4 regions of the Nocardia tengchongensis genome follow, and region 1 is predicted to be linked to each of the others. Evidence: riboswitches for the same ligand, from Rfam matches in the RefSeq annotation. Region 1 holds a riboswitch; each other region holds the start of a gene.

The links. A riboswitch is a leader RNA that binds a small molecule or an ion and turns the genes downstream of it on or off. The one in region 1 is predicted to bind S-adenosylmethionine.
Region 2: linked by a shared signal. The riboswitch ahead of ACYVKL_RS22570 (rhodanese-like domain-containing protein) and the one ahead of ACYVKL_RS18635 (aminotransferase class V-fold PLP-dependent enzyme) in region 1 are both predicted to bind S-adenosylmethionine.
Region 3: linked by a shared signal. The riboswitch ahead of ACYVKL_RS36835 (AfsA-related hotdog domain-containing protein) and the one ahead of ACYVKL_RS18635 (aminotransferase class V-fold PLP-dependent enzyme) in region 1 are both predicted to bind S-adenosylmethionine.
Region 4: linked by a shared signal. The riboswitch ahead of ACYVKL_RS10585 (bifunctional o-acetylhomoserine/o-acetylserine sulfhydrylase) and the one ahead of ACYVKL_RS18635 (aminotransferase class V-fold PLP-dependent enzyme) in region 1 are both predicted to bind S-adenosylmethionine.

Annotation. Positions count from the first base shown of each region.
Region 1 covers NZ_BAAGUM010000006.1:1,659,118-1,666,722, forward strand. Annotated here, with positions in the region: gene ACYVKL_RS18610 (flavin reductase family protein) at 50-514, shown strand; gene ACYVKL_RS18615 (LysE family translocator) at 516-1,148, opposite strand; gene ACYVKL_RS18620 (biliverdin-producing heme oxygenase) at 1,363-2,031, opposite strand; gene ACYVKL_RS18625 (MarR family transcriptional regulator) at 2,197-2,658, opposite strand; gene ACYVKL_RS18630 (SAM-dependent methyltransferase) at 2,713-3,561, shown strand; SAM riboswitch class IV at 3,625-3,738, shown strand; gene ACYVKL_RS18635 (aminotransferase class V-fold PLP-dependent enzyme) at 3,807-5,120, shown strand; gene ACYVKL_RS18640 (hypothetical protein) at 5,139-5,342, opposite strand; gene ACYVKL_RS18645 (DUF2752 domain-containing protein) at 5,361-5,825, opposite strand; gene ACYVKL_RS18650 (TetR family transcriptional regulator) at 5,938-6,567, opposite strand; gene ACYVKL_RS18655 (SDR family oxidoreductase) at 6,701-7,489, shown strand; gene ACYVKL_RS18660 (NAD(P)H-dependent amine dehydrogenase family protein) at 7,514-7,605, shown strand, end outside.
Region 2 covers NZ_BAAGUM010000006.1:2,504,864-2,512,468, reverse strand. Annotated here, with positions in the region: gene ACYVKL_RS22580 (type 1 glutamine amidotransferase family protein) at 1-503, opposite strand, end outside; gene ACYVKL_RS22575 (O-succinylhomoserine sulfhydrylase) at 613-1,827, opposite strand; gene ACYVKL_RS22570 (rhodanese-like domain-containing protein) at 1,886-2,308, opposite strand; SAM riboswitch class IV at 2,323-2,438, opposite strand; gene ACYVKL_RS22565 (Rv0361 family membrane protein) at 2,501-2,935, opposite strand; gene ACYVKL_RS22560 (FAD-dependent oxidoreductase) at 3,179-4,567, shown strand; gene ACYVKL_RS22555 (amidohydrolase family protein) at 4,659-5,516, shown strand; gene ACYVKL_RS22550 (CaiB/BaiF CoA transferase family protein) at 5,617-6,714, shown strand; gene ACYVKL_RS22545 (YceI family protein) at 6,830-7,366, opposite strand; gene ACYVKL_RS22540 (MmyB family transcriptional regulator) at 7,469-7,605, shown strand, end outside.
Region 3 covers NZ_BAAGUM010000019.1:256,362-263,966, forward strand. Annotated here, with positions in the region: gene ACYVKL_RS36810 (hypothetical protein) at 1-525, opposite strand, end outside; gene ACYVKL_RS36815 (hypothetical protein) at 602-1,264, opposite strand; gene ACYVKL_RS36820 (DoxX family protein) at 1,508-1,834, shown strand; gene ACYVKL_RS36825 (hypothetical protein) at 1,844-2,686, opposite strand; gene ACYVKL_RS36830 (HAD family hydrolase) at 2,680-3,405, opposite strand; gene ACYVKL_RS36835 (AfsA-related hotdog domain-containing protein) at 3,402-4,190, opposite strand; SAM riboswitch class IV at 4,204-4,314, opposite strand; gene ACYVKL_RS36840 (MFS transporter) at 4,383-5,597, opposite strand; gene ACYVKL_RS36845 (hypothetical protein) at 5,692-6,171, opposite strand; gene ACYVKL_RS36850 (serine hydrolase) at 6,424-7,344, shown strand; gene ACYVKL_RS36855 (DUF732 domain-containing protein) at 7,429-7,605, shown strand, end outside.
Region 4 covers NZ_BAAGUM010000005.1:441,932-449,536, reverse strand. Annotated here, with positions in the region: gene ACYVKL_RS10600 (zinc-dependent alcohol dehydrogenase family protein) at 1-108, opposite strand, end outside; gene ACYVKL_RS10595 (MFS transporter) at 325-1,821, opposite strand; gene ACYVKL_RS10590 (TetR/AcrR family transcriptional regulator) at 1,958-2,695, shown strand; SAM riboswitch class IV at 2,728-2,839, shown strand; gene ACYVKL_RS10585 (bifunctional o-acetylhomoserine/o-acetylserine sulfhydrylase) at 2,936-4,285, shown strand; gene metX (homoserine O-acetyltransferase MetX) at 4,327-5,445, shown strand; gene ACYVKL_RS10575 (hypothetical protein) at 5,692-5,853, shown strand; gene ACYVKL_RS10570 (DUF3017 domain-containing protein) at 5,972-6,217, opposite strand; gene ACYVKL_RS10565 (tRNA (cytidine(34)-2'-O)-methyltransferase) at 6,328-6,792, shown strand; gene ACYVKL_RS10560 (DUF167 domain-containing protein) at 6,789-7,064, opposite strand; gene ACYVKL_RS10555 (hypothetical protein) at 7,203-7,605, shown strand, end outside.

The sequences.
Region 1 (7,605 bases):
CGTGCCCGACGACCTGAGCGGCATCACCGCGCAGCAATATCGGGCCGCCATGCGGCACTATCCGGCCGGCGTCACCATCGTCACGCTGAACTCCGCACAGGGACCGGTCGGGTTCACCGCGACCTCGTTCGCCTCGCTGTCGGCGCAGCCGCCGCTCATCTCGTTCAACATCGCCGAGAACTCCTCCAGCATCGAGGCCATGCTGGCGGCCGAATCGGTGGTGGTGCATTTCCTGGGCGAACATCAGAAGCATCTGGCGCAGCGGTTCAGCCGCAGCGCCGAGGACCGCTTCACCGACCGGTCACTGTGGACGACCCTCGGCTCCGGCGAACCCGTCCTGCACGGCACCCCGATCTGGGTCCGCGCCACCGTCCACCAGCTGCTCCCGATCGGCGACCACACCCTGATCATCGGCCTGGTCACCCAGGTGCACGACAACACCGAACACTCCCCCGCGGTCGGCCCGCTGGTGTACTACAACGGCGCCTACCACCGCGCCGAGATCGCCGACTGACTCAGGCCGCCGACGCCGCGGTGCCGATCCCCAGCGCCGCCAGGATCGCCGCACTCGCCTGCTCCAGCCGCGCCCGGATCCGCGGCCGCCGCAACAACGCCACCGCCCGCGCGGCCGCCACCGCCAGCACGATCATTTCGATTGCCGCGATGGTGGATTCGATGGCGCCGAGGGTGAGTGTGTTCGCGAACGTCACGTGGGTCAGGAACTGCGGCAGCACCGCGAGGTAGAACAATCCCACCTTCGGATTGAAGACACACGACAGCAACCCGGCAGCGAACGCCGAGCGCATCGACGCCGGCTTGCCCTGGGACACCACGATTTCCGTCTCGGCGGCGTCGTTCCGCACCCGCCGATGCTCCATGAGCGCCCGAATCCCCAGGTACAGCAGGTAGATTCCGCCGATCACCTTGAGCGTTCGATACGCCGTGGCCGACTGCTCCAGCAGCGCGGCCACCCCGGCCGCCACCACCGTCGCCCAGACGATCCCGCCGAACGCCGAACCCACCGCCGCCGCGATCCCCGGTCGCGGCCCGGCCATCGAGAATCGCAGCACCAGAAAGGTATCGGGGCCGGGGGTGAGCGCGAGCAGCACGCACAATCCCGCGAAACTCAGCAGCAGCGGAAAACTCATGCCCTCCATGGCAACGCACGCAGCCGTGACGACGCAAGTCTCGGCTACCTGGACACCGCCGCTGACCCGCCCCCGACGGCCGGGTCAGTACCCGAATATCCCAACGTGACGACTGATTTCGTGAGGCCCGGGTAACTCACCGGGTACGTCCAGAATTGGTTCGGCACCCAACCGCCGGCACGGGTCGCCAACCCCGACGGCTCCCAGCCGCCCGCTAAATACGCGGAGAGGCGGAAAGAGCGCCCAGTTCACGGAACAGGTCGGTGTTCATCGTGAACGCCAACCGCGCTTCGTCGAGCACCCGATCGACCTCGGGACCTTCGAGGGGAAGCTGGTCCAGGGCCTCGCGGTACTCGCGCTTGAACGCGGCGGGATTGGTGATCTCGTCGAAGACGTAGAAGCGCACGCCGTCGCCCTTCTTGGGCAGATCCCACAGCTTCTCGGCGGTGCCGCGAATGACCTGGCCGCCGGAGAGATCACCCAGGTAGCGGGTGTAGTGGTGGACGACGTATCCGGCCGGCCACTCCTGCGCGCACTCTTCGATGCGGGCGGCGTAGGCGGCGGTCGAGGGCAGCGGCTGCAGCTCGTCGCGCCAGTTCGCGCCGCCGAGGTGCGCCAGATCGGTCTCGAGCGCGGCCAGGCGCGCCAGCTCCGGCTTCACGAACGGACCCGCGACCGAGTCGGAAGCCAGTGCGGTGGAATGCTTTTCGAGGGCCTCGTAGACGAACCAGAGCTGCCCGGTGTAGCGCAGGAAGGCGTCGACGCCGAGCTGACCGGTCAGCATGTCACGCATGAACGTGGAGTGCTCCGCCTCGTTGTGCTGCTGCTCGGTCGCGGTGCGAATGAGCGTCGAGAACGGGGCGCTGGTGTCCGTGTCCAACATGGTCGGGCTCCTCGTGGTCAACTCCGGGGCACCACACTTTGGCTACCCTAACTTCCTCATAGACCCTACGCCCCAGCAACGATCGCGCGATTCGAACTTTGCGGCCCACCCACTCCAACTTTCGGATGATTTTTCCAATTCGCCGGTGTCCTTGGTCACACGCCCTCAGTCGCCCTGGAGGTCGTGTGCGGTCTGGCGCAGCGCGATCGCAGCCCGGGCGAAGTAGTCGAACAGGACCACCAGCTGCCGCGGTTCGAAGTCGGCGAACACCTCGCCCATCCGGGTCCGCTGTGGCGCGAGCACCGCGTCGATCCGGCCGTCGGGATCGGGCGTGGGCTCGACCACCACCTTGCGGCGATCGGCCGGATCCGGCGCGCGCCGGACATAGCCCGCCCGTTCCAGCCGGTCGATGAGCCGGGTGACCGCGCCCGTGGACAACCCCGTCCGTTCGGCCAGCTCACCGGCGGTCATAGAGCCCGCGAGGGCGATCAGATTGAGCCCGAAGAAGTCGGTCGGGCCCAGCCCGAGCGCCTGCGCGGTGACGTGCGCGGCCACCGCCTGCGCGGTGAGGTACTCGCGGTAGGCGGCACTGCCCTGTGACAGCAGGGTAGATTTATCTGCATCCATGCAACTACTGTCCTCATTCAGATACTTGTCGGATGCAGAAAGAGTAACGCCGTCATGGTCGACAACGCCGCGAGCACCTCCCTGATCCCCATGCTCATCGCCGCCACCGAGAGCGCCATGCCGGCGGAAAAGCGGCTACTGGCAGACGATCTGGCCATTCGCACACTGCCCGCGGGACTGCGCCCGCTGGTGCGCCGGCAGCGCACCCGGCGCTGGCTGCGCCGGCTCATGGACCGGCAGGACCCCGGCATCTGGAACAGCCTGGCCTGCCGGAAGCGGTACTTCGACGAGCAGACCGCCGCCCTGCTGCACGACACCGAAGCCCTCGTCGTACTCGGCGCGGGCCTCGACACCCGCGCCTGCCGCCTCGCCGCACCCGCCGCGATACCGGCCTTCGAGGTGGACCTACCGGTGAACATCGCGCTCAAACAGCGCCGAATCCCCCTGCCCGGCAACGTTGTTCCGGTGGCGATCGACTTCGAGCGGCAGGACCTCGCCACCGGACTCGCCGAATCCGGCTACCGCACCGACGCGAAAACCCTGTTTCTCTGGGAGGGCGTGACCCAATACCTCACCGAGACGGCGGTGCACGCCACCCTGAAAACTCTCGCTACCGCGCCTTCGGGGAGCCACCTGATCTTCAGCTATATCCGTCAGGACTTCATCGCCGGGACGAACCTCGACGGCTGCCCGGCCGCCCATCGCAGATTCGTTGCCGGACAGGGCATCTGGCGCTTCGGGCTGCACCCTGGCAGCGTGTCCGGACTGCTCGCCGAACACGGCTGGCGCGAGGTCGAACAAGTCGGCGGAGGGGAGTACACCGAGCGCTTCCTGACACCGCTCGGCCGCGGCGGCGAGCGGGTCCCCGACATCGAACGCTGCGTCACCGCCACGAAGATCTGACCCGACAGGCCGGCGCCGGGCAGGGTTGACAAGCCCGCGATGGGTCTGCCAGTCTCGCAATCAGGTCATGAGTACCAGCGTCAAGCCCCGGCTAGCTGGTCGGCAACCCTCCACCGCGGCGGGGTGCTCCGGGTGACGACCGGGCCGTCGCCCGACCGGGCGCGGCAAGCGCGGACTCTCGATCGTTCTTTCTGCTCCAGGCAGCACAGCCGATCGCGCGTCCATGAATCCGATGGGATTTCGTGATGACCGCATTCGCCGACCAGACCTGCACCCCCCTCGCCACCGTAACCGGCTGTGACCTGCAGGTTCCACTCGTCCAGGGCGGGACCACCGGGTACGCCAACTTCGACTACGCCGCCAGCGCCCCCGCGTTGAAGCAGGTCACCGACCGCGTCGCGGCGCTGCTCCCGTTCTACGCCAGCGTGCACCGGGGCGCGGGCTACGCCTCCCGCGTCTCCACCGACTGCTACGAGTCGGCCCGCGGCTCGGTCGCCCGCTTCCTGAACGCGGCCGACGACCAGGTGGTCGTGTTCACCCGCAACACCACCGACTCGCTGAACCTGCTGGCCGCCTGCGTGCCCGGCGACACCGTGGTGCTCGACGTCGAACACCACGCCAACTTCCTGCCCTGGACCCGCCACGGCCGCCGGGTGGTGCCGGTCGCCGACACCATCGAGGAGACCATCCAGCGCCTGGTCGCCGAGCTGTGCTCGAAACCCGCTGCGCTGCTGGCCATCACCGGCGCCTCCAACGTGACCGGCGAACTGCTGCCGCTGGAACGACTCGCCTGGATCGCGCACCAGTGCGGCACCCGCATCCTGGTGGACGCCGCCCAGTTGGCCCCGCACCGCCGCATCGACCTGCGCACCACCGGCATCGACTACCTGGCCTTCTCCGGGCACAAGGCCTACGCCCCGTTCGGCGCGGGCGTCCTGGTCGGCCGCCGGGACTGGCTGGACGCGGCGCAGCCGTACCTGGCCGGGGGCGGCGCGGTCCGCTCGGTCACCACCGACGGCGTCGACTGGGCGCCCGCACCGCAGCGCCACGAGGCCGGCTCCCCCAACGTGCTCGGCGTGGCCGCGCTGGCCGCCGCCTGCGACGCCCTCACCGAACTCGACGAGACCACCGTCGTCGAGCACGAGCAGTACCTCACCCACCGCCTGCGCTACGGCCTGAAAACCGTTCCGGGCGTGAACTTCCTGCGCATCTGGCGCGACAGCAGCGACGCCGTCGGCATCGTCGCGTTCACCGTCGACGGCTTCGAACCGGGCCAGGTCGCCGCCTACCTGTCCGCCGAACACGGCATCGGCGTACGCGACGGCCGATTCTGCGCCCACCCGCTGCTCGCCCGCCTCGGCGTGGACGCCGCCCTGCGCGCCAGCATCGGTCTCGGCACCACCGCCGCCGACGTGGACCGTCTCGTCGACGCCATCGCCACCCTGGTCGGGCACGGGCCGGCGTGGAATTACGCCCGCACCGAAGGCCATTGGAACCCGGTCCCCGAGACCCGCCCGTTCGGCGTGTCTGCGGAAGGCGCGGCGCCCTGCGGATTCTGACTCACCGGTGAGAGTCGGTCAGGGCACGACGTAGCGGGCCGCGAGCATCTCGACCAGCGGATCGTCGTCGGCGACCGACTCGAGCGCATCCAGATCGGCCTGGACGGACACCTGCCGGGTGTCCTCCTGATCCGGATCGGGCGGTCCGTCCTCCTCGAGCTGACGGATCAGCTTGTCGCGCACCCGCTCCTTCAGCGATTCGCCCAGCCATGATTCGCTCATAACAAGAGCATGCTCCGTCTAGACGGGCGCGATCCAGGTACCCCACGGTGTGTTCCGCACGACCGTGAACAGGACGAGGAAGGCCACCGCCACCCACAGCGCCGACCTGGGCAGCACCCGCGGTAGTCGCGGCGGCACCGCCCGGCCCCGCCAGCCGCGCACCAGCCAGGTGCCCCACCAGGCGAGGAAGCCGAGCGTCAACGGCAGCAGCAGCACATTGCTGTGGATGGCGTCGAGAATCCGGCCGTCGGTCAGATTGTGCAGGCCGCGCAGACCACCGCAGCCGGGACACCAATACCCGGTGAGCTCGTAGAACGGGCAGAACCCGTAGGCCCCCTGCACGTGCGGGTCCCGGAAGTGCAGCAGTGCCAGCCCACCGGCGACGGCGGCGCCACTCAGCAGCGGTAGCCCGACGCCGAGCCATCGCGAGCCCGCGGGCTGTGCTTCGGCTTCCGCCGCCGTGACTGGTGCCGTGATGTCCACGACCATCAACGGTAGCCGCAGCGCCGACCACCTGCCAGGTCGCGGCGAACTTCGCACCCCGGCGGCCGGCAACGCCGGACATAGAGCCCCCGCAGCCGTTTTCGCGTGCCGGTCAGCGGATCGGCGCGCGTTCCACGACCGGGGCGGTGAGCACGCCCGCGAGCATGTCGACGATCTCACCCCAGGCGGCCACGTCGCCCACGGCGACCTTGCCGGCTTCGACCGCCCGTTCGTGATCGGCCAGCAGCGCGAACAGCACCGTCGGCAAGGCCCGCAACCGCCGCAGCCGCAAGCGTTTCGGCAGGTCGGCGAGTTCCCGGTCGAGTTGTTGCATGATCACGCGCACCGAGGTGCGCTGCGCGGAGGCCAGATTCGCGGCATCGGTGACCGCCGGATGGGTGTGGATCTGTTCGAGGAATCGCGCGTAGTGGTGGATACCGTGCCGTTCACCCAGCTCGAGCATGGGGATGACGAGGGCTTCGAGCAGGTCGTGGACGTTCGTCTCACCGGTCCCGGCCTGCTCGGCGAGCAGTTCCAGCCGCCGGATCTCCAGGGTGACGAGCCGGTGTTCGACCACGGCCTCGATCAGGCCGTCGCGGGAACCGAAATGGTATTGGACCGCCGAGTTGTTGCGCTGTTCGGCGGCCGCGGCGATATCGCGCAGCGGCACCGCCGGACCGCGCTCGGCGATCAGCTGTTCCGCCGCCAGGATGATGCGCTCGCGCGCGCCCGTCACTGCCACCTGCACTCCCTACTGGCCACAGTCTGGACTGTAGCCGCTCACCAGCGGATAAAGAACTCGTCCTTGACGGTTAAGAACTAATGCTTAAAAGTGTCGAGTGACTGTCGTCACCTCCGGAAGGACTGCATTAGCGATGATCCTGGACACTTTCCGACTGGACGGCCGCGTCGCCGTCGTGACCGGCGCGGGCCGCGGCATCGGCGCCGCCACCGCGCTCGCCCTCGCCGAAGCCGGTGCGGACGTCGCCATCTCGGCCCGCACCCCCGCCCAGCTCGACGAGGTCGCGGGCAAGATCCACGCCCTGGGACGCCGCTGCGTCACCGTCCCCGCCGACCTGTCCGACCTGTCGGCCATCACCGCCCTCGCCGAGACCACCGCCGCCGAACTGGGCCGCCTCGACATCGTGGTCAACAATGTCGGCGGCACCATGCCCAACACCTTCCTCACCACCTCCCCCGACTTCCTCGAAGAGGCCTTCCGCTTCAACGTGTCCACCGCGCACGCCCTCACCCAGGCCGCGGTACCGCACATGCTGAAGAACGACGGCGGCTCGGTCGTCAACATCTCCTCGCGCATGGGCATCAGCGCGGGCCGCGGCTTCCTGGCCTACGGCACCGCCAAGGCCGCCCTCGCGCACTGGACCAAGATGGCCGCCTCCGACCTGTCCCCGCGCATCCGGGTGAACGCCATCGCGGTCGGCTCGGTATTGACCTCCGCGCTGGAAGTCGTTGCGCAGCAACCGGAGATCAAGAAGCAGATGGAGGACGCCACCCCGCTGCACCGCCTCGGTGAGCCGTGGGAGATCGCCGCCGCCATCGTCTACCTGAGCTCCCGCGCGGGCGGCTACATCACCGGCAAGGTGCTCGAGGTGGACGGCGGCATCGACCGCCCCAACCTCGACCTCCCCATCCCCGACCTGTAATCCCCCGCGTCCCAGGAGTTTTCCATGAAGTACCGCGTAGTCCAGTGGAGCACAGGCAATGTCGGCCGCCGCGCCCTGCGCAACATCATCGCCCGCCCCGAACTCGACCTGGTCGG
Region 2 (7,605 bases), 850 kb from region 1:
GCGAAGTCGACCGGGCGGGTGCCGGTCGCGGTGATCAGGTCGCCGTCGGCCACCGCCGGTACGTCGACGAAATGCTCGGCGCCCGAATATCCCGAGTAGGCAAGGTATTCGGCGGCATTGCTGGTGTGCGGCCGCTCGTCGAGCAGGCCCTCCCGCGCCAGCGCGAAGGTCGCACCGCAGATCGCGGCCACCGGCACCCCGGCAGCCAGGAATTCGCGGGCCGTGCGGGCGAAGGCCGTCACCGCGGACGGATCCCGCTCGGTGTCCAGGCCCGGCAGGATCAGCATGGCGCTGTCGGCGGGCTTCAGCTCGTCGAGGGTGAGATCGGGCAGCACGCGCATGCCGCCCATCGAGGTGACCGGTTCGGCGCTGATGGCGACCGTCTTGACCTGCCAGGTGCCCGGTTCGCGGTGCCAGAGTTCGCGGTTGATGTGCGCGGTCGCGTGGCCGACCTCCCAGTCCGAGAAGGTGTCGTACACGGCCATGTGGACTGTTTTCATCATGACAGCATGCTGTCATGTTTGACAGCATGCTGTCAATAACTCTGGACGCGCAGAATGACGAAAGGGCCGGAACCCAGCGGGTTCCGGCCCTTTCGGCGAGATCGGCGGATCAGCTCAGCGCGTGATCGAGATCGTTGATCAGGTCCTCGACATCCTCCAGGCCGATGGAGATGCGCAGCACCCCATCGGTAAGGCCCACGGCCGCACGGCCTTCCGGGCCCATGGCCCGGTGGGTCGTGGTCGCCGGGTGGGTGATCAGGGTCTTCGCGTCACCGAGGTTGTTCGAGATGTCGATGATCCGCAGCCGGTTCAGCACCTCGAACGCGCGCTTCTTGGCCTCGTTCTCCGGAGCCTTCAGCTCGAAGGTGATCACCGTGCCGCCACCCGACATCTGCCGCTTGGCCAGCTCGTACTGCGGATGCGAGGACAGGAACGGGTACTTCACCCACGCCACCGCCGGATGCGCCTCCAGGAACTCGGCGACCTTCAGGGCGGAATCCACCGACTGGCGCAGGCGCAGCGGCATGGTCTCCAGACCCTTCAGCAGGGTCCAGGCGTTGAACGGGCTCATCGCCGGACCCGTGTGCCGCATCAGGTTCTTCACCGGGCCGTCGATGTAGTCCTTCGGACCCAGGATCGCGCCACCGAGCACCCGGCCCTGGCCGTCGATGTGCTTGGTGCCCGAATACACGGTGATGTCCGCGCCCAGATCGAAACCGCGCTGCAGCAGCGGGGTGGCGAAGACGTTGTCCAGCACCACCTTCGCGCCCGCCGCGTGCGCCAGATCGGACACCGCGCGCACATCGGTCAGGGTCTGCATCGGATTGGACGGCGTCTCGAAGAAGACGGCCTGGGTGGGCACCGACAGCGCCTGCTCCCACTGGTCCAGATCCTCACCGTCGACGAAGACGGTCTCCACACCCCAGCGCGGCAGGATCTCGTTGGCCACCACGAAGCAGGAACCGAACAGGCTGCGCGCCGCGACCAGGCGGTCACCGGCGCCGAGCAGCGCACCCAGCGCGGTGAACACCGCGGACATGCCCGAGGCGGTGGCGAAACAGGCCTCCGCGCCGTCGATCAGGCGCAGCCGCTCCTCGAACATGGCGACCGTCGGGTTGCCGTAGCGCGAGTAGACGAAATGCTGGATATCGCCGGTGAACGAAGCCTCCGCGGCCTCGGCGCTCTCGTAGACGAAACCCGAATTGAGGAACAGCGCCTCGGAGGTCTCGTCGAACCCGGAACGCCGGGTGCCGCCGCGCACCGCCTGGGTGGCGGGGCCGACACCCTCGGGGAGCGGTTTGTCGAAAGAGCCGCCGGTGATCATGACTGCCTCCCAGTGGTCCGGCCGGACACGAAACTCATGGCTGCCGCCCGAGCAGAGCTCATGACTGACGCCAGGGCAGACCGTCGGCGCGCCAACCGGTGCTGCCGCGATGCCCCTGACCGTCGAGCGCACCCTCGAAACCGTCGACCACGTTGTAGGACGGGGTGATGCCGAGGGTGGTGGCGGCGGTGGCCGCGCCGATGGAGCGCTGGCCGGAACGGCAGATGAAGATGACGGGGGCGTCCGAGTCCGCGGCCCGGTCGGCCAGCGACTGCCGCAGCTGGTCGGTGAACCGCGCATTCGGGGTGCCGACGGCGCTGACCCACTCGATCAGGGCGGTCGGGCGGCCGATACCGCTGGTGTCGGGCACGCCGACGAACCGCCACTCGGCCTCGGTGCGCACGTCCACCAGGACCGCATCCGGATTGTCGCGCAACAACTCCCACGCCGCCTTCGGCGTGATGTCACCGGCGTAGCTCACTTGTACCTCCTGAAAATCCGCACTTGCCGCACCGCTCTCCGATGCGAGGCCAGGTCGTCACCCGGAGCACCCCACCGCGGAGGAGGGTTGCCGACCAGCGAGCCGGGGCTTGGCGCTGGCACTCATGACCTGGAAGAAGACTGCCGAAAAAACGGGCCCCCTGTCAAACCCCCGCGGGCCATTCGGCCGTTGTCACGAATTACAGACCAACCAGCGGGAATTCTCTTTCGAGAAGTGCCAGGGCGTAGTGCTCGGGGCGCCCGCGACGGTGAAAGAGACCTGCGCGGTGGCCTTGTCACCGTCGATAGCCGCATCGGTCAGCTTGCTGAAGGCAATGGTGCCGCCGCTCTCCACCGCGGCCCGCAACGGTGAGAGCTTCTCGTCGAAACCCTTGCAGGACAGGGTCGGATCGTATTTGCCGGTGTCATTGCGGGACATGATGAAGTTGGTCGCCGACAGCGCCAGCCGATCGGATTCTGTGACATTCTTCTCAACCGGCGAGATCAGCGTCGCGATCACGATGCCCAGGATCACGAAGGCGATGATGCCCGCCGCCACCAGGAACGGCCACATGCTGCGGGTCTCGTTCTGGTCGATCGGGACCGGGGTCTCCTCGACGTCGCTCATGGGTAAATCATGCCTGGTCGCCGACGCGCCCCCGCACCCTGCTGGCAAAGACCGCGGTGCGCCCTCGATAGAATCAGCAGAATTTCCGCCCCAGCGCGGGAATAGCAAGACTACGCAGCAACGCTGCAGCGTCGGGGGCCAACGAAGGTCGCCGAGGTCAGGGCGTCAACTTAGCCTAAGCTAAGAACGACGGCTGAGTTTTGACGGCAAGTTAGTTTCGACCCAAAGAGGGTGCGCGGAAGAATGACCGAACAGAGTGCAGCGACCCGCCCGCTACGCATTGCGATCGTGGGCGCAGGACCGGCCGGCATCTACGCCGCCGACGCGTTGATGAAGTCCGACGCGGACGTGAGCATCGATCTCTACGAGCGCATGCCCGCGCCCTTCGGCCTGATCCGCTACGGCGTCGCGCCCGACCACCCGCGCATCAAGGGCATCATCACCGCGCTGCACAAGGTGCTCGACAAGCCGCAGGTCCGCCTGCTCGGCAATATCGACTACGGCGTCGACATCACCCTCGAGGACCTGCAGCAGTTCTACGACGCGGTCATCTTCTCCACCGGTGCCAACGCCGACCGCGCCCTGGGCGTGCCCGGCATCGACCTGGACGGCTCCTACGGCGCCGCGGACTTCGTGTCCTGGTACGACGGCCACCCCGACGTCGCCCGCACCTGGCCGCTGGACGCGGAGAAGGTCGCCGTGCTCGGCGTCGGCAACGTCGCCCTCGACGTGGCGCGCGTGCTCGCCAAGACCGGCGACGAACTGCTGCCCACCGAGATCCCGCCGAACGTCCACGAGGGCCTCCTGGCCAACAAGGCCCTGGAAGTGCACGTGTTCGGCCGCCGCGGTCCCGCGCAGGCCAAGTTCACCCCGCTCGAGCTGCGCGAGCTCGACCACTCGCCGACCATCGAGGTCATCGTCGACCCCGAGGACATCGACTACGACGAGGGCTCCGAGGCCGCGCGCCGGCACTCCAAGCAGGTCGACATGATCTGCAACACCCTCGAGCAGTGGGCCATCCGCGACGTCGGCAACCGCCCGCACAAGCTGTTCCTGCACTTCTTCGAGAACCCGGCCGAGATCCTCGGCGAGAACGGCAAGGTCGTCGGCCTGCGCACCGAGCGCACCCAGCTCGACGGCACCGGAAACTGCAAGGGCACCGGCGAGTTCAAGGACTGGGACATCCAGGCCGTGTATCGCGCGGTCGGCTACCTGTCGCAGAACATCCCGGCCCTGCCCTTCGACGACCAGGCCGGCACCGTGCCCAACGAGGCCGGTCGCGTGATCATCGACGAGGACGCCGACGGCGCGGCTCGCTACATGCCCGCTACCTACGTCACCGGCTGGATCAAGCGCGGCCCGGTCGGCCTCATCGGCCACACCAAGGGCGACGCCAACGAGACCATCGCCTGCCTGCTCGACGACGCCGCGAACTTCGCCCCGGCCGCCAAGCCGGAGCTGGAGGCCGTGACCGAGTTCCTCGAGGGCAAGGGCATCCCGTTCACCACCTGGGCCGGCTGGTACCGCCTCGACGCGCACGAGCGCGCCCTCGGCGAGCCGCAGGGCCGCGAGCGGGTCAAGGTCGTCGAGCGCGACGAGATGCTGGCCGCCTCCGAGCCCGACAAGGCCTGACCGGTCTTCGGCTCGAGGTTCTGACCAGCATGAATCCGCCTGGCGGACAAGGTTGTCCACACTTGTCACCGTTCTGAGGCATGCTGATCACGTGTTCGATGCCCATCTCCACATCTTCGATCCGCGGTTCCCGCTGGTCGAGAACGAGGGCTACCTGCCCGACCCGTACACCATCGCCGACTATCGCAAGCGCATGTCCCGCTTCGATATCGACGGTGGCGCGGTGGTCAGCGGGTCGTTCCAGGGCACCGATCAGAGCTATCTGCTGGCCGCCCTCGCCGAACTCGGCGAGGGCTGGGTCGGCGTCACCAATCTGCACGTCGACGCCACCGACACGGAGATCCTCGAGCTGAGCCGCGCCGGGGTGCGGGCCATCCGGTTCAACCTCAAGCGCGCCGGCGGCGACATCGTCGGACTGACCATGCTGGCGCTGCGCGCCTACGAAGTGGCCGGCTGGCACGTGGAGCTCTACATCGACGGCTCCATGCTGGGCTCGCTGGAACCGGTCATCATGAAACTGCCCAAGCTGTCCATCGACCACCTGGGCATGTCCGACGACTGCCTGCCCTACCTGCTCAACCTGGTCGACCGCGGCGCCAAGGTGAAGGCCTCCGGATTCGGGCGGGTCGCGATGAATGTGGGTGCGGCCCTGCGCAAGATCCACACCGTCAACCCCGAGGCCCTGATGTTCGGCACCGACCTGCCGGGCACCCGGGCCGGACGGCCCTTCCGCGACGGCGACATCTCGCTGCTCGCCGACTCGGTGGGCTCGGATCTGCACAAGGTGCTGGAGGACAACGCGCGCGCCTTCTACGGCCTGCCCGCCAAGGAACGCGGCTTCGAGAACCCGGCCCCGTCCGGGGAGCCGCCGACGCTGCGGCTGCCGCGGTCGGAACTGCCCGCTCCCCCGCATCCGGCCACGCTGCCGCTGCCCAGAATCGATCGCTAGGCCGCGCCCTCGGGTCGCGGGAACGTTCGCGTTATTGTCATAGCGTCAACACCGGCGAGTGGGCCGGTGCGCAGCATTCGACGACGAACCGAGGTAGGGCGTGAGCACTCCATCCACCGCCAAGCAGGGCCCGCTCGCGGGCATCCGGGTTGTTGAACTGGCCGGCATCGGCCCCGGTCCGCACGCGGCACTGCTGCTCGCCGACCTCGGCGCCGACGTGGTCCGGGTCCAGCGGCCCGGCATGCTGCCCGGATTCATGGAACGCCCCCAGTGGCGCGGCCGCACCATCGTCGAGGCGAACCTGAAGGACCCCGCCGACATCGAGAAGGTGCTCGGGCTCATCGAGAAGGCCGACGTGCTGCTCGAGGGCTTCCGCCCCGGCGTCACCGAGCGCATGGGACTGGGCCCCGACGCCGCGCTGGAGCGCAACCCGCGCCTGGTCTACGGCCGCATGACCGGCTGGGGCCAGTACGGCCCGATGGCCGACCGCGCCGGCCACGACATCAACTACATCTCGCTCACCGGTGTGCTCAACGCCATCGGCCGCAAGGGCGAACGGCCGGTCCCGCCGCTGAACATGGTCGGCGACTTCGGCGGCGGCTCCATGTTCCTGGTCTTCGGCATCCTGGCCGCCCTGGTGGAACGTCAGAACTCCGGCCAGGGCCAGGTCATCGACGCCGCTATGATCGACGGCGCGCTCGCGCTCTCGCACATGATCTGGGGCATGAAGGGCGTGGGCCTGTGGTCCGATGAGCGCGGCACCAACCTGCTCGACACCGGCATGGCCTTCTACGACACCTACGAGACCTCCGACGGCAAGTACATGGCCGTCGGCTGCATCGAGCCGCAGTTCTACGCGGAACTGCTCGCGGGTCTGGAGATCTCGCCCGAGGGCCTGCCCAACCAGCTCGACCCCAACGGCCAGGACCAGCTGCGCAAGCTGTTCACCGAGAAGTTCAAGACCAAGACCCGCGACGAGTGGTGGGCGATCTTCGAGCACACCGACGCCTGCACCACCCCGGTACTGACTTTCACCGAGGCCGAACAGAATCCGCACATCCAGGCCCGCACCGGGCTGGTCGAGATCGACGGCGTCGTGCAGCACGCGCCCGCGCCGCGCTTCTCCCGCACGCCGGCCGCGGTGCCGACCCCGCCGCCGAACGAGGGCACCCCGATCGAGAACGTCTGGGCCGACTAGCCTTTCGCTGACGGCCGAACGCCCCCTGTGACGATCTTGGATTCAAGATCCCACAGGGGGCGTTGACTTTTCCGATGCGGCAGATTTGTCGCTGGTGCGGGGTGACTACCCGGAATTACGGGGCGACGAGCTGGATGTCGAGCTCGATGGCGATCTTGTCGCTCAGCATGGCGTTGGGCATGCCCGGCGCGACGTCGAACTCGCTGCGCTTGATGGTGCCCGCAGCGGTGAAGCCGGCGTGCTCCTTGTTGTCCTGCGGGAAGACCTGCACGCCGCCCCACTCGACCGCGAGGGTGACGGGCTTGGTGATGCCGCCGATGGTGGCCTCACCGGTGACCTCGAACTCCTCGGCCAGGGCGACCGGCTCCGGCACGCGGAAGGTCAGGTGCGGGCGGTTGGCGACATCCAGGATGTCGGCGCTGCGGACGTGGCCGTCACGCATCTCGTTGCCGGTGTCGAAGGAGTCGAAGTAGATGGTGGCCTCGATGGCGGCTTCGCCGGCCTCGTTGACCACGAAGCCGGTCTCGAAGCGGTTGAAACGGCCGCGGACCTTGGAGATACCCAGGTGCTTCACGGTGAAGTTGACCGAGGAGTGGGCGGCGTCCAGGGTCCAGGAGCCGGCGGCGAGGGTGGTCTGCTCGGAAGTAGTCATGTCACCTACCCTAAGTGGACTCCGGTCCGCTTATCCACACCGTGGTTATCCGGGGACTGGCAGGGCTGGGATAACGGAACCCGGACCAGGCAGTATGGAAGGGTGTCCCGTTCCGAATTCGCCGAGTTCCTGATCGCCCGACGCGCCCGCCTGCAGCCCGAGGACGTCGGCCTGCCCAGCGGCCGCCGCCGGCGCACACCCGGCCTGCGCCGCGAAGAGGTGGCCGCGCTCGCCGGAGT
Region 3 (7,605 bases), on a different contig from region 1:
TGGCTGTCCGGCGCGATCCCACCAGAACGACTCGTCGTAGAGGTCCTCGGCCATCCTGCGCAGGGTCCACCCGCCCGCGGTGCGCACCACGTCGAGCCGGCCGACTTCGGCGCCCATCCGGTCGAGCACCACCAGCCGGAACAGTTCCGGGGTGCGGGGCTCGTCCGGGTCGGGCACGAAGTGGAAAAGCGTTCCGGCCGTGGAGCCGACCGCGGTGGAGGTGTCCGCGCGCTGGATGGTGCCGACCGCGGTCCCGTCGCCGCGGGTGAGCACGGTGGGTGCGGCGTCCTTGGATTCCACCCACACCACCGTGCCGTCGGCGTAGGTGATCCGGTGCTTGCCGGTGCCGCCGTTCTTGAAGCCGAACAGGATGGCGGCCTTGGCCCCGAACCCGTTGCCCGCGCCCTGCACGCCGGTGGCCAGCGCATCCTCGGGCCCGACGCTGAAGGTGATCTCCAGGGCGTTGTTCACCTTGTGCACGACCCGGCCCTCGATCATCGTCGAGCGGTCTTGCGGCGCTGACATGCTTCGATCGTAGGCTCGCGGGACCAACGCCAAGCCGTTTCGGGGCGGCACGCCGGACTCGACGCGCCCCCGGTTCTCACTTGCCGTCAGGAAAGCCCACCGTCGCGAGCGCGGTCGTCCAGTCGGTCGCGATGGCGACCTGGGCGTCGGTGAGCGCGACCTTGCCGCCGCAGATCAGCGTGTGCAGCTTGGACTCGACGCCGTCCTTGGGGTTGTTCGGTCCGGCCCCGGCCTGGTGACCCGGGGAGGGCGGCTCGACCCACAGGTTGCGCGCGTCGTTGGGGTCGCCGCCGAGTTCCAGCGAGATGAGGTGGTCGTATTCGCCGTCGCGCGGGTCACCGGTGTAGCCGTAGGACTTGATGTTGTCGGTCTTCTCGCGGCCGGTGATGTTGCTGTTGGGCCGAATCGAGGCGGTGTAGCCGGACTTGCAGATGGTGTCGGCCAGATTCGCCGGTGTCACTGTGGGATTCACCGCGCCCGGCGTGCAGGCGGGGTCGGGCAGCGGCTGGCCGTCGGCGGTCTTGCGGTAGTGGCAGCTGCCGGGCGCGGGCTGCGCCTGCACGGTGTAGGTGCCCTGCGGGCCGGGCCCGACGGGGATGGTGACGCCGGTCGCCTTGGGCGCGGGCTGCGGAACCGCCTGGGCGGGTGCGTTGGCCGGATGTTTGGCGCTTTCGGTGGAACAGCCGACCGACATGCCGAGAACAAGCAGGGCTATCGCAAGCCCTTTGTGCGCCTTCATAACTTCCCCTGCTCGTGCCGGACAGCAGCCTAATTGTGCGCCATCCCTTGGGGATCGGCCACTCGCACACGGCGACACACCGAGTGGAAACGCGTATCGCCGTCGCCCGCCGAACGATACATACCGACCGGTTATGCTGCACGAATGACAGCAGATCTGTCGCACTCTCCTGCGACAATCCAACCGGTCGGCACCAATGGAATTCGCGGCCGCGCCCTCGCGCTGGCCGGCCTGCTGCTGGGCATGGGCGTCCTGCATTTCGCGATGCCCAAACCCTTCGATACCCTGATCCCGCCCCAGCTCCCCGGCAAACCCCGCACCTACACCCAGGTTTCGGGCGCGGCCGAACTCACCGCCGGAGCCCTGCTGGCCATCCCGCGCACCCGTGGCCTGGGCGCGCGGCTCGCCGCCCTGATCTTCATCGCGGTCTTCCCCGGCAACCTCTACATGGCCTCCGACTGGCTCACCAGCGACCGCGCCCTGCCGCTCAAAGCCGGTGCCCTGCTCCGGCTCCCGCTGCAGATTCCCCTGGTGATCACCGCGCGGAAGATCTATCGCGCCGCGCGGTGATCGAGGCTCTCAGTCGCGGGTCACGAACTCCTGGAACGAGGGGTCCGGCAGTTTGAGCTGGGCGTGGATATCACCGCCCAGCCCGAAATGTCCTATCGCGCCGCCGTAGTTCTGCTGATAGCTCTGCCAGAGCACGACCACGCTGATGATGCGGTTCGCGTCCGGCAGCGCCGGATCCGGGAACGGATTGGGCAGCACGGCCCGATAGGTCGCCGCCCCCCGTTCGTCGGTGACGAACACATTGGGCACGCCCAGCGGCCCCGGCCGGGTGGGCGCGGCCGGATCCAAGTCCTTGGCCCGCAAGGACATCACCGTGTAGAGCGAATCCGGCACGAGCCCGCCGAACTCGAACCGGAACTCGCCCTGCCGCGCGTCCTCATCGACGGTCACCTCGAGGGTGCCGCGCGCCCGCAGCCACTCCCCCAGCGTCACCGGGCCGGACAGCTTGCGCCCGTCCTCGGGACGGAAATCCGGGATCGGCGTCTCGTGGAACGGGTAGCTGGGCCGCGTCACCGCGGCCGCGTCGGGTCGCTGATCGGGCGCGAACACCACCGGATAGTTGTTGGCGGGCAGCGGAAGCGGCAGCGTGTGCAACACAATCGCGGCATCCTCGTCCGTCAGCTCCTCGGGCAGTTCGCGCACGATCGTGTAGGGGGCCAGACCGCCGAAGGCGGGTACCGGCGTGTCGTCGGCGACGATCGCCCGCCCCCACCGCCGGGTGACGGTGTGGCCCGGCCCGGGTTCGGTCAGATATCCCACGACGATGAAATCGCCCTTGCCGTCGAGCACTTCGCTCGGCGGATACAGCGGCCCCTGCGTGGTCGGGGTGAGTTCGTACCTCTTGGTCACCATACGGAGAGCACTTCCTCGTCGGAGAGCAGACGGCCCGGGTCGCCGACGGACGCGCCGACCCGATCGGTGAGATGGATCCAGCCGGTGCCGTGCGCGGCGAGCACGGCGTCGTCACCGCGATATCCCGGGTGTGCGACGGCTTTCAGGAACGGCAGGTCGCTGGCGTGGTCGCCGTAGCCGTAGCTGTGCTCCTGATCGATGCCGTGCTCGCGCAGGAAGTCGGTGACCGCCGCCGCCTTGGCCGCACCGATCATCGGCCGCCACACCTCGCCGGTGAGCACGCCGTCCTCGTCGACGACCGGCGTGGTGGTGATGACGTGATCGGCCCCGACGGCCGCGGCGACCGGCGCGACGGCCGCCCGGAACGAACCCGACAGCAGCACCGTCGCGTGCCCGGAATCACGATGCGCGCGCAGCCTTTCCACCGCGTCGGCGTAGTAGACAGCGTCACCCGCCGAGAATTCCGAGAACCAGCGCTGCCCGGCCGCGCTCAGCGCTTCGGTCGCGACCCCGCGGTAGGCCCGGTAGTAGTGCCGGTTGACCTCCTCCCGCGGCGCGCCCGCCGCGGCCCGCTGCTGAATTTCCGCGGTGAGCCGCGCGTATTCGCTGCCGTCGTCGCCGTTCTCGGCCAGCCAGAAGCGCAGGAACGCGAACATGCTCTTGACGGTGATCAGGGTTTCGTCGACGTCGAAGAACGCCGCGCCCGTCACCGCGCTCATGCGGCCGCGTCCAGGTAGGCGGCGATCGCCTTGGCCGCCTTGTGCCGTTCGATCTGCGTGATGCGCTCGTTGGGCAGGGCGGCGTAGCCGATGCGCGTGGTGGCGACGGCGCGGCCGAGCTGGCGCACCTCCACCTCGATGGTGAATTCCAGTTTGGCCGGGTCGTCGATGGCGATCGGCGTCAGTGTCGCGTTCAGGGTGGCGGGCAGCGGGAACAGGAAGGACTTGAACTCCAATTCGATACTGTTCCAGACGATGTAGAAGTGCTGTTCGGGCCAGCGGCGGCCGTACTCCAGCTCGAACGCGCCGAGGAACAGCTGCCGCACCGCCTCCACGATCACGATGCCCTGCACGTGCTCGCCGGTCTGATGGTCGAGCAACAGTTCGTTGTCACCGTGGATGCGCAGATCGGCCCGGAACGCGGTCTCCGATTCCCGGACCAGTCCGGCCAGCAGGACATTCGAATGCTGATACTTGTGGACCTGATGGCGCGGGGCCGGTTCGGCGACCGCGCCGTCGATCCGCAGCCCGGCCGGGGCGTGCACGATCGCCACATGCTCGACGTAGTCGAGATCGTGGCGGGTCACCCCCTGCCCGAGCCGAACCCGCAAGGGCCCCTCCGCGTCCCGCCAGCGGCCGCCGCGCAACGCGGCCACCAGCCCGGACACGGTGAAGGCCCGATCATCCGCGGCGATCCCGCGGAACCGGTCGGCCACCAGCAGCACCTCGCCGACGTCCGCCACCGCCGCGGTCGCGGACGCCGAATCGAGTTGAGCTACAGACATTTTCCCTCCGAGAACAAGACGCTTATGGCGACGCTCGCCGCCATCCGGTCGTCACCCGGAGCACCCCACCGTCGTGGAGGGTTGCCGCCCAGCGAGCCGGGGCTTCGCGCTGGAACTGATGACCGTGACCGAAACGCTAAGTGGCCCAGCTATTTTCGAGAATCATTTCGACCACGGCGATTGAAACCTGGATCAGTTGCGTTCGGAGACGGCCGCCAGCGCCGCACCCGCGGCCGCGAGCGCGGCGACGGCCAGCGCGACCGCCGGATAGCCGTGCCGCGCAACCAGATCGGCCAGCTGCGGCCCCGCGCTCGCACCCAAGAACAGGGCGAAGGTGTACAGCGCGGTGGCGGCGCCGCGCGCCTCCCCGGCTCGGGCGGTGATCGTCTGGACCGCCGCCGGGGCGGCCACGGCGATGGCGGCGACGAACACGAACAACCACGCCGCCACCCACACACCGCCCAGCGGCACCGCGGTCACGGCCACGGCCAGGGCCGCCGCCCCGAGGGCGACGACGAGCCGGGTGGGCGCGGCGATCACCCCCAGCCGTCCGGCCAGCAGCGGGATCGCCACCATGGCGGGAATCGCACTGGCCCGCAACGCGAGCAGGGCGGCATTGCCGGAGCCGACACCGTCGGGCGGAACGAGCTGAATGCCGGTGTAGACGCCGACGAAGGAGCCCAGGATCGCCAGGCAGCTCAGATACAGCAGGGCCAGGCGGGATTGCCGGAGCAGGCTCAGGAAGGGCCCGAACACCGCACCCGGTGTCACCGACCGCGCCGTGGCCGTCGGTTCCGTGGAATCCGGCGCGAGCCCGGCCTCGTCTCGGGGCGGTTGCAGCACCAACCGCAGCGTCACCGCCGACACTGCGAAAGCCACGGCGCCCGCGACGAAGATCGCCCGCCACCCCAGCGCGTTCCCGATGAGCTGGGCCAGCACCTGTGCCACCACTCCCGCCCCGAGGAACGAGCTCGTCAAGCAGGTGAGGGCGAAGATCCTGCGCTCGGGCGCGATCCGCTCCGAGAAGTACGCGAACGCGGCCGGTGCGAAGAAGGATGCGGTGAGCCCCTGCAGGATTCGCGCCGACAGCCCGGTCACCAGCCCCGGCGCGGCCGCCACCAGCAGGCTGCTGATCACGCTCGCCGCCAGTCCGCCGACGATGACCGGCCGCCGGCCCCACCGGTCGGAGAGGGGTCCGGTCACCAGGAAGCCCGCACCGTAGGCCAGCCCGAACGCGGTCGTCGTCCAGGTGGCCGCGGACTTGGAGGTATCCCAGTCCCCCGCGATCCGGTTCAGCACCGGCAGCACCACATACAGCTGGCCGACCACCAGGATGCCGACCGCGCAGACGGCCCCGATGGTGCGCCCCGGCGGGGCGGGAGCATGGATGTGCGGCACGGTGGTCATCGAATTCCTTTCGTGGACAATGGAGTCCACGTCTATCAATTCGAGACCACCGGGCACGACGGTTACGTGCGCTCTGATCCGAAGCCGCGCCGGGTCAGGCCAGGATGAAACTCACCGGCTGCCCGTAGTCACCGCCCTGGCGCAGCCAGGAATACCCGAGCCATACGCCGGGGGTGACTTCGCGGATCTCGTCGTACAGATTCGGGGTCGGGGAGGGGGCGTAGTCGAGGATCCAAGTGGGCCCGCCGTCGACGACCGACGGACCCGGGTAGACGTTGGCCTGCCAGGCTTCCAGGCCCGCGCCGGTCATGCGGTTCAGCAGATATCCGCCGGCCGGACCGCCGTAGAAGTTCTTGCCGATCCAGACCAGGGGCGCCCAGGGCTGCATGCCGCGGGGCTCGGCGACCCAGCCGTCCTTCGTGCCGACCGGAACGTCGCCCAGGGGGGCGCCTCGATAGACGGCGTCCAGCTGTCCGAGGTCACATCTGAACCGCAATGAGTCCACAGTTGCTGATGTGTTGTCGGAGTACAGAACACAGCCGTTTCCGTAGTCCGCGTCGGCGTGCGCGGACACCGGGACAATCATAACCAACGCCCCGAATCCCATCGAGGCGAGGCTATTGATGAGGACATTTCGGAAGATCTCACGGTATGCACTCATTGTCGTCTCCAGTGGGATGGTTCCCACCCCCGGAATGATCTTAGTTCGCCGCAAAATAGCTGATCAGCGCCGTCGCCGAACCGAGATCAGATCGACGCGCAGTTAACAGGAAATTGACAGCCTTCCGCTGGAAATGTCTCGAGCTTCGTGTCGATGTAATGGAGCATGAGCTCGATTCAGGACCGCGCACCGCGCGCACGATGGCACTGGGCCGCGGCCGGCACCACCGCCGCCGTGATCTCCCTGTCCGCCCTGGGCGCGCCCGCCGCATTCGCCACCTCGCACGACCAAGCCGGGCCGGGTCAGGTGCCGCAGGCCGCCGCCGCCACGACCGCCGTTGCCGCGCATCCGATCTCCGCGACGGCGATCGCGCAGCAGATGCAGACCGCGATCCAGGCGGCCTCACCGGGCACCACGGTCGGAATCGACGTGGTGGACACCACCACCGGCACGGCCGTCGCGAGCCTCAATGCCGACCAGCAGTTCTACACGGCCTCGGTGGTGAAACTGCTCATCGCGCTCGACACGCTGGGAAAACCCGGCGCGCAATCGGATCCGGACACCGTCGCCAAGGTCACGCAGATGCTCTCGGCCAGCGACGACGACATCGCCGATCAGCTCTGGGACGTCGGCGGCAACAACGCCATCATCGACCGCATGGTCGCGGTCATCGGACTGAACGCCACCACCGCTCCCGAGGACACCGCGCAGTGGGGCGAAACCCTCACCACCCCACGCGATGTCGTCTCGATCTTCCACTACATCACCACCCAGGCCCCCGCCGCGACCCGCGACCTGATCCTGGGCGCGCTGCACAACACCGCGCAGACCGCCGCCGACGGCACCGATCAGTTCTTCGGCATCCCCGATGCGCTGTCGGGCGCGAATTGGGCCGTCAAACAGGGCTGGATGGACCTGGACTCCTCGACCACCCTGGACACCACCGGCCTGGTCGGCCCCGCCGCCGATCAGCCCTACCGGTACGCGGTCGTGGTGCTGTCCACCCAGCCCGCGGGCACCAGCTGGTCGGCGGCGGGCGCGGCCCTCACCGCCGGGGTGACGCTGTTGCACGCGGCCCTGAAGTAGCCGGGCTCCCCTCCTTCGACAGCCCCGCCGCCCCCGGGGCGCGCGGTACGCTCGCCGGGTTCATTCGATGTTGAAGGAGAGTTCGTGGGTAAGAAGAGCCGTCTCGCTTCGGGTTTCGCAATGGTGGCCGCCGCCGTCGCCATGGTGGGGGCGTCCACGGGAGTGGCCGCGGCGGAGCGGGCGCTCACGGCGCCTGAGCAGGTGTTCGTGAGTTACCTGGAGGCGCACGGGGACGTCCTGGTCGATATCGACCAGAAGCTG
Region 4 (7,605 bases), on a different contig from region 1:
TGCCACCCGGATCCGGACCTCGCCGGGACCGGGCTCCGGGACAGGGCGGGTCTCCAGGTGCAGAACCTCGGACGGTTCACCCACCGCGCCGGCGACAACAGACTGCATGGTTCTCATCTTCCTGACACCCCTTCGGTCGGATCGAGATCCCTCAGCGGTTCGACGTGCACACGTCGGCCCCGCCTGACAGCCAAGACTCGGAACAACTGCGGACCTACCGGCCTCTAATGCTGCCACCGCGGCGATGAGCAGGCACGCAGCCGGAACGACGCGTGCCCGCCGCGAGATTCGCGACGGGCACGGTGCGGAATCACCGGCGGTGGTTCACACGCCCACGTGCACGGCGTGCTCGTCGCCCTCGAGCAGGTTCTCCGGCTTGTCCCGGATCATGAACGCCGCGATCGGAATGCAGAGCACGAAGAAGCCCGCGCCGATCAGGAACGCCACGTTGTAGGAGTGGATCGAGGCTCGCTCCACCACATGATCGATGGTCGCGTTGTTGCGCACGTACCGCTCGGCCACCTGCACCGAGATGGTGGTCAGCAGCGCGGTGCCGATGGAACCACCCACCTGCTGCGCGGCATTGAGCAGGGCGCTGGCCACACCCGAATCCTCGGCGTCGACCTGGTGCAGTGCGGTGGTCTGCATGGACACGAACAGCGAGCCCATGCCGAGCGCGATCAGGATCATCGCCGGCAGCAACGCGGTGGCATAGCTGTCGCCGTATTCCAGCCGCGACAGCCACAGCAGACCCGCCGCGCCCAGCACCGAACCCGCCAGCATCAGCGGCCGCGGCCCGATCTTCGGCAGCACCGTCGAGGCGATGCCCGCCGACACCACGATGCCGGCCGGGAACGGCAGGAACGCCACACCCGTCTTCAGCGCCGAGTAGTGCTCGACGATCTGCAGGTAGAAGCTCAGGTTCAGGAACATGGCGAACATCGCGATGGGCACCAGCAACGCGATCAGATACGCACCACCGCGGTTGATCTCACCCGGAATGCGCAGCGGCAGCAGCGGATTCGCGGTCCGGTTCTCGATCGCCACGAACGCCGCCAGCAGCGCCACGCCCACGACGAAGAGGGCCAGCGTGGTGGAGGCGGTCCAGCCGTCGGAGGCCGCCCGGCTGAAGCCGTACACGATCGAGATCAGACCGAGGGTCACGGTGACCGCGCCGGGCAGGTCGTAGCCGCCGGTGCGGGCCGCGGGCACGTCCTTGACCACGAAAACGAACGCGCCGACCAGGGCCAGCAGCGCGACCGGCGTGTTCACCAGCAGCGACCAGCGCCAGTTCGCGTACTCGACGAGCGCGCCACCGGCGATCAGGCCGAGGGCAGCGCCGGCCGCGGACACGCCGGCGAACACGCCGAAGGCCCGAGCGCGCTCCTTGGCCTCGGTGAAGGTCACCGAGACCAGGGACAACGCGGCCGGAGCCAGCAGCGCGCCGAACGCGCCCTGCAGCGCGCGGCCCGCGAAGAGTTCGACCTGGTTCTGCGCGAGGCCGGCCAGTGCGGAGGCCGCGGCGAAGCCGACCAGGCCGATCATCAGGATGCGGCGGCGGCCGAGGTAGTCGGCGAGCCGGCCGCCGAGCAGCAGCAGACCACCGAAAATCAGGGTGTAAGCGGTGAAGATCCACTGCTTGTCGCCGTCGCTGATGTGCAGATCCTGCTGAGCGAACGGCATGGCAATGGTGACGATCGTGGCGTCCAGGACCACCATGAGCTGCGCCATCGCGATCACGGCGAGCGCGAACCAGCGCCTGGAATCTTTTGCGGGACTTGCTTTTTCGTCTGTACCGAGAGCGTCCGTCGCTACGGTCATGAGCCTCTCCTCTGGAGTTCGAAGGCAGCTTCACCATAGTGACCCCCACTGACAATTGGCGTCAAGGGAAAAATGTCGCACTGCGACAGTTGTCATAATGTGACAGTAAGAAGCATCGAGGACCTACCATGGAGGCATGTCGGAGTTGTCAAGTCACATCGGTGTGATCTCGCGCCATCGCCCCGGCCTGCGTGAACGTAAGAAGCAGCAGACCCGGACCCGGATCATCGACGTCGCCCTGCGGCTGTGCGACGACCAAGGGTTCGATGCCACCACTGTGGAACAAATCGCCGACGCCGCCGACGTCTCGCCGCGCACCGTGAACCGGTACTTCGACAGCAAGGAGGCGATCGTCATCGCCCCCATCGAAGGCTGGGGACAGGCGCTCGCCGATCAGCTGCGCGCACAGCCGATCACCGGCGACGAGATGCAGGCGCTGCTGGGCGCGTTCATGGCCGTCGTGGACCAGATCATCGACTCCGACGCCCCCGTCCCGTTCCGGTGGTTCCAGCAAATGCAGCGCATCAGCCGCGACAGCGTCGCGGTGCGCGCGCTCAGCATGGAGTCGGCCGAGACCAAGACCCGCGCCATGACCGAGGTCCTCGCCGAACGCCTGCGGCTGCCGCAGGACCACATGACCGTGCGGATCATCGCCGCCACCTGGCACGGCATCGTGCGCATCGGCATGGAATGCGAATTCGACGACGAGTCCGAGTTCCCGGACTGCACCACCGCCACCACCGCACACCAGCTCGCCGAGAACGTGCTGGCCGCGTTCGGCGAATTCCGGCGGGTGTGCTGCGGAACGGCCACGACAATTCCCCCCGTGAACGCGGAAAATCTCCTGGCGAATGCGACAAACCCCACTGCGTAGGGGGGTCGGAACGGCCGCTAGAATCGCGCAAAGGTCAAGAGCATCAGCGTTAAGGCCCCGGCTTGCTGATCGGCAACCCTCCAGCTGCGGCGGGGTGCTCCGGGTGCAGACCGGGCGTTCGAGATCCGGACGCAAGCGCAACTAGGAGGTCTACCGAAATGTGTTGTTGTCGAAGCCCATTCGCTTCTCGATAACGTCAAACTTCCGCCATTCGGCGACCTCGCATTTGGAGCAGAACAGATGAGTGACTCGACCGCGGCCCAGGCCGCCGGGGCTGACGGCACCCTGGATCCGGCCAACTGGTCCTTCGAGACCAAGCAGATCCACGCCGGACAGTCTCCCGATCCGGCCACCGGCGCCCGCGCCCTGCCCATCTACCAGACCACGTCCTACGCCTTCCGCGACACCGACCACGCCGCCGCGCTGTTCGGGCTCGCCGAGCCGGGCAACATCTACACCCGCATCATGAACCCCACCCAGGACGCGGTGGAACAGCGCATCGCCGCCCTCGAGGGCGGTGTGGCCGCGCTGCTGCTGGCCTCCGGGCAGGCGGCGGAGACCTACGCGATCCTGAATCTCGCCGAGGCCGGCGACCACATCGTGGCCAGCCCGCACCTCTACGGCGGCACCTACAACCTGCTGCACTACTCGCTGCCCAAGCTGGGCATCCAGGTCAGCTTCGTCGAGGACCCGGACGATCTCGAGCAGTGGCGTGCGGCCGTGCGGCCCAACACCAAGGCGTTCTACGGCGAGACCGTCGCCAACCCGAGCAGCTCGGTCCTCGACATTCCCGGCATCGCCGAGGTCGCGCACGCGGCCGGACTGCCGCTCATCGTGGACAACACCGTCGCCACCCCGTACCTGATCCAGCCGCTGCGGCTGGGCGCCGACATCGTCGTGCACTCGGCCACCAAGTACCTGGGCGGGCACGGTTCCGCGGTGGCGGGCGTGATCGTCGACGGCGGCACCTTCGACTGGACCGTGAAGAACGCGGCGGGCGAGTCCCGTTTCCCCGGCTTCACCACCCCCGACCCCAGCTACCACGGCGCGGTCTTCGCCGACCTCGGCGCTCCGGCCTTCGCGCTCAAGGCCCGCGTGCAACTGCTGCGCGACCTGGGCGCGGCGGTCTCGCCGTTCAACGCGTTCCTCATTGCGCAGGGCCTCGAGACGCTGAGCCTGCGCATCGAACGGCACGTGGCCAATGCCCAGGCGGTCGCGGAGTTCCTGGCGGAACAGCCGGGTGTCGAGAAGGTCTACTACGCCGGACTGCCCGCCTCGCCCTGGTTCGAGCGGGGCAAACAGCTGGCACCGAAGGGCGTCGGCGCGATCGTGTCCTTCGAGCTGGCCGGCGGCGTCGACGCGGGCAAGAAGTTCGTGGAGGCGCTGGTGCTGCACAGCCATGTCGCTAACATCGGGGATGTGCGCTCGCTCGTCATCCACCCGGCTTCCACCACGCATTCCCAGCTGACGCCCGCCGAGCAACTGGCTTCCGGCGTCACGCCTGGTCTGGTGCGGTTGGCCGTGGGTATCGAGGGCATCGGCGACATCCTGGCGGATCTCCGCGGCGGACTGACGGCGGCGGCAAGTTGACCGTGAACATCGACTCGCAAACGTCCCGGCATGCGGCGGAGCTGCTGCTACCGCCGCCGGACGGGACGCTGGGCAGCATCGCCATCGGGGACTTCACGCTGGAGAACGGTGTCGTCATCCCCGATGCGACGCTGGCGGTGCAGCGCTGGGGCGAACTATCCGCGAACGCGGACAACGTGGTGCTGGTGGAGCACGCGCTGACCGGTGACTCGCACGTGGTGGGTCCCGCCGACGTGCATCACGGCCAGCCCGGCTGGTGGGACGGCGTCGTCGGCGCCGGCGCGCCCCTGGATACCCGCGAGTGGTGTGTCATCGCCACCAACGTGCTCGGCGGCTGCAAGGGCAGCACCGGTCCATCCTCCCTCGCCCCGGACGGAAAGCCTTGGGGCACACGGTTTCCCGAGCTGTCCATCCGCGACCAGGTGAACGCGGAGGCCAAGCTCTTCGATCTGCTCGGCATCGACCGCCTGGCCGCCGCGATCGGCGGCTCCATGGGCGGTATGCGGGTGCTGGAATGGATGGTCGGCCGTCCCGAGCGGGTCGGCGCGGCCCTGGTGCTGGCGGTCGGCGCGCGCGCCACCGCCGACCAGATCGGCACCCAGACCACCCAGATCGCCGCCATCAAGGCCGATCCGGACTGGCAGGGCGGCGACTATCACGGCACCGGGCGCGCGCCCATGACCGGCATGGGCATCGCCCGCCGCATCGCGCACCTGACCTACCGCACCGAGGGCGAACTCGACCACCGCTTCGAGAATCACGCCCAGGGCGACGAGGATCCGCTCGCGGGCGGCCGCTACGCGGTGCAGAGCTACCTGGAGTACCAGGCGGACAAGCTGATCGCGCGTTTCGACCCGAGCACCTACGTGCTGCTCACCGAGGCGATGAACCGCTACGACGTGGGTCGCGGCCGTGGCGGCATCGCGGCGGCGCTGGCCTCGACGCCGGTGCCGTGTGTGATCGGCGGGGTGGACTCGGACCGGCTCTACCCGCTGCGCACCCAGCAGGAGCTGGCCGATCTGCTGCCCGGTTCCAAGGGGCTCGAGGTCATCCATTCCAAGGACGGCCACGACGGCTTCCTGACCGAGACCGAAGCGGTCGGCAAACTCATGCAGGAGACGATGGAACTGGCCCGCGCCCAGCGCGTGTCGGGTCACTGATCCGCCGCCGTACCGAGGCCGCGGCGCCGCCGCCCGCCTGCCGTGTGGCGGTGCTGCCCACCCGCCGTGGCGGCACTGCCCCTGCGCCGTAACACCGCTGCCACAGTCGGACTGCGTTACGGGACGTGTCGCGCCTGTTTCGTGCGAATTGTCATGACGCGCTTCCGGTTTCGCGGACATGACGCGTTCGTAACCGGACTTCCGGAATACGTGTGCGACAGGCGTTTCGGTCGTAATATTTCATCCATGACCGCCGCATTCGATGACATGGATCTTCGTGATCTCGTCGATCTGCTCTCCGACGACGAGCAGCGTGAACTCCGCCCGGCCATACTCCGTGTGCTGCACAGACTCCCCGATCAGGAAGTGCTGCGCCGAGAACTCGGTCGCCGCATAACCGCCGTCTAGCAATCCCTCAGCGCCGCCGGTTCACCCCGGCGGCAGAACATCGCTCACCTTTTCCAGCGCCGCGACTCCGGTCGCGGCCCCGGCCCCGCGGTTCCGCGCGGCCCGCCGCAGCGTCCGGCTACGTGACGCCGAGACTGCTGATGGTCGCCGCCAGCACGATGATCGCGACACCCAGCACCGTCAGCCAGACGACATCGAATCCCTTGCTGCGTACCGCGAGCAGACCCGCTCGATCGGTCGGCAACGTCAGTCGCAGCGCCGCGGCCAGCAGGGTCGCCCCGCCGAAGAAGAACGTCCCGCGCCGCCAGCGGTCCCAGGCCAGGAAGACCACGGCCACCACCAGCACGGCACCCACCAGCAGCATGGGCAGATTCTCGCGGGCGAACTCCCCCGCGCGACTGCTGCGACTCTGGGGTGCGGCATGGGCTGGACTCACCGCACGAGCTTAACCGGCCCTCTGCAATGCTGGATCCCGTGTTCCATCTCGTGTTCTTCGAACCCCGCATCCCGCCCAACACCGGCAATGCCATTCGGCTGGCGGCCGGTACCGGCTGCGCGCTGCACCTGATCGAACCGCTCGGCTTCGACCTGTCCGAGCCGAAGCTGCGCCGGGCCGGCCTGGACTACCACGACCTGGCGGTCGTCACCGTGCACCCGAACCTCGCCGCCGCCTGGGAGGCCATCGCCCCCGGACGCGTCTTCGCCTTCACCGCCGCGGCCACCACCCGCAACACCGACATCACCTACCGCGACGGCGACGTCCTGCTCTTCGGCCCCGAACCCACCGGCCTCCCCGACGAGGTGCTCACCGACCCCCGAGTCACCGACCAACTCCGCATCCCCATGCTCCCGAACCGCCGCTCCATGAACCTCTCCAACGCGGCCGCGGTCGCGGTCTACGAGGCCTGGCGGCAAATGGGCTTCCCCGGCGCGGTCTAGTCGTCGATTTCGAAGCGCTTGAATCGGGAGGTCGCGCCGGCGGTGAGGCGGACCGCGGATTTGGGGACGCCGTAGTGGGCGGCCAGCAGTTCGATGGCGGCCTTGTTGGCCTTGCCCTCCACCGCGGGCGCGCGGACGTACAGCTGCAACGCGCCGTCGTCGAGGATCTCGACGAGCGGGCCCTTCTTGCTGCCGGGTTTGATGGTCGCCCGGACCACTGTCACGCCGTGCTCCTCTCCTGATTCCGCTCGCCGATCTCTTCCGCTCGCCATTGTCTCGGATGCGCTCGGGGTTAACAGTCGCGGTCTGCGATGGAAGCCACAGAATTCCGGGCGGCGATCGTGGTGGGAAGGCCGTAGTGTCGCGGGTGCCGTGGTGGCGGGAAGCCACCCGGGAAGGAAAAAGGCAAGATGGTCAAGCGTTTCGTATTCATGCTGACGGCCGTGCTGGGGGCGCTCCTGCTGCTGGCGACGGGAACGGCGACGGCCGGACCGGTCACCGTGCACGACGATTCGAAGGTGCTGGATGTCGCCAAGGTGACGAACGCGGCGAACCAGCTGTCGAATCCGGTGCAGATCTTCACCACCGAGAAGTTCTCCGACGATCACGGCAAGTTCGATCAGGAGACGCAGAGCCACGTCAAGGATCCGGCGGACGTGGTGCTGGCCATCAACACCAAATCCAAGTTCCTGTCGATCCGCACCGGCGCGAACTCGCACATCCGCGAAACCGGTTCCGCGGGTACGGCATTCAGGAACGCCTTCGGCAGCGGCGACTACACGGGCGCGACCATCGCCGCCCTGGGCGCGCTGA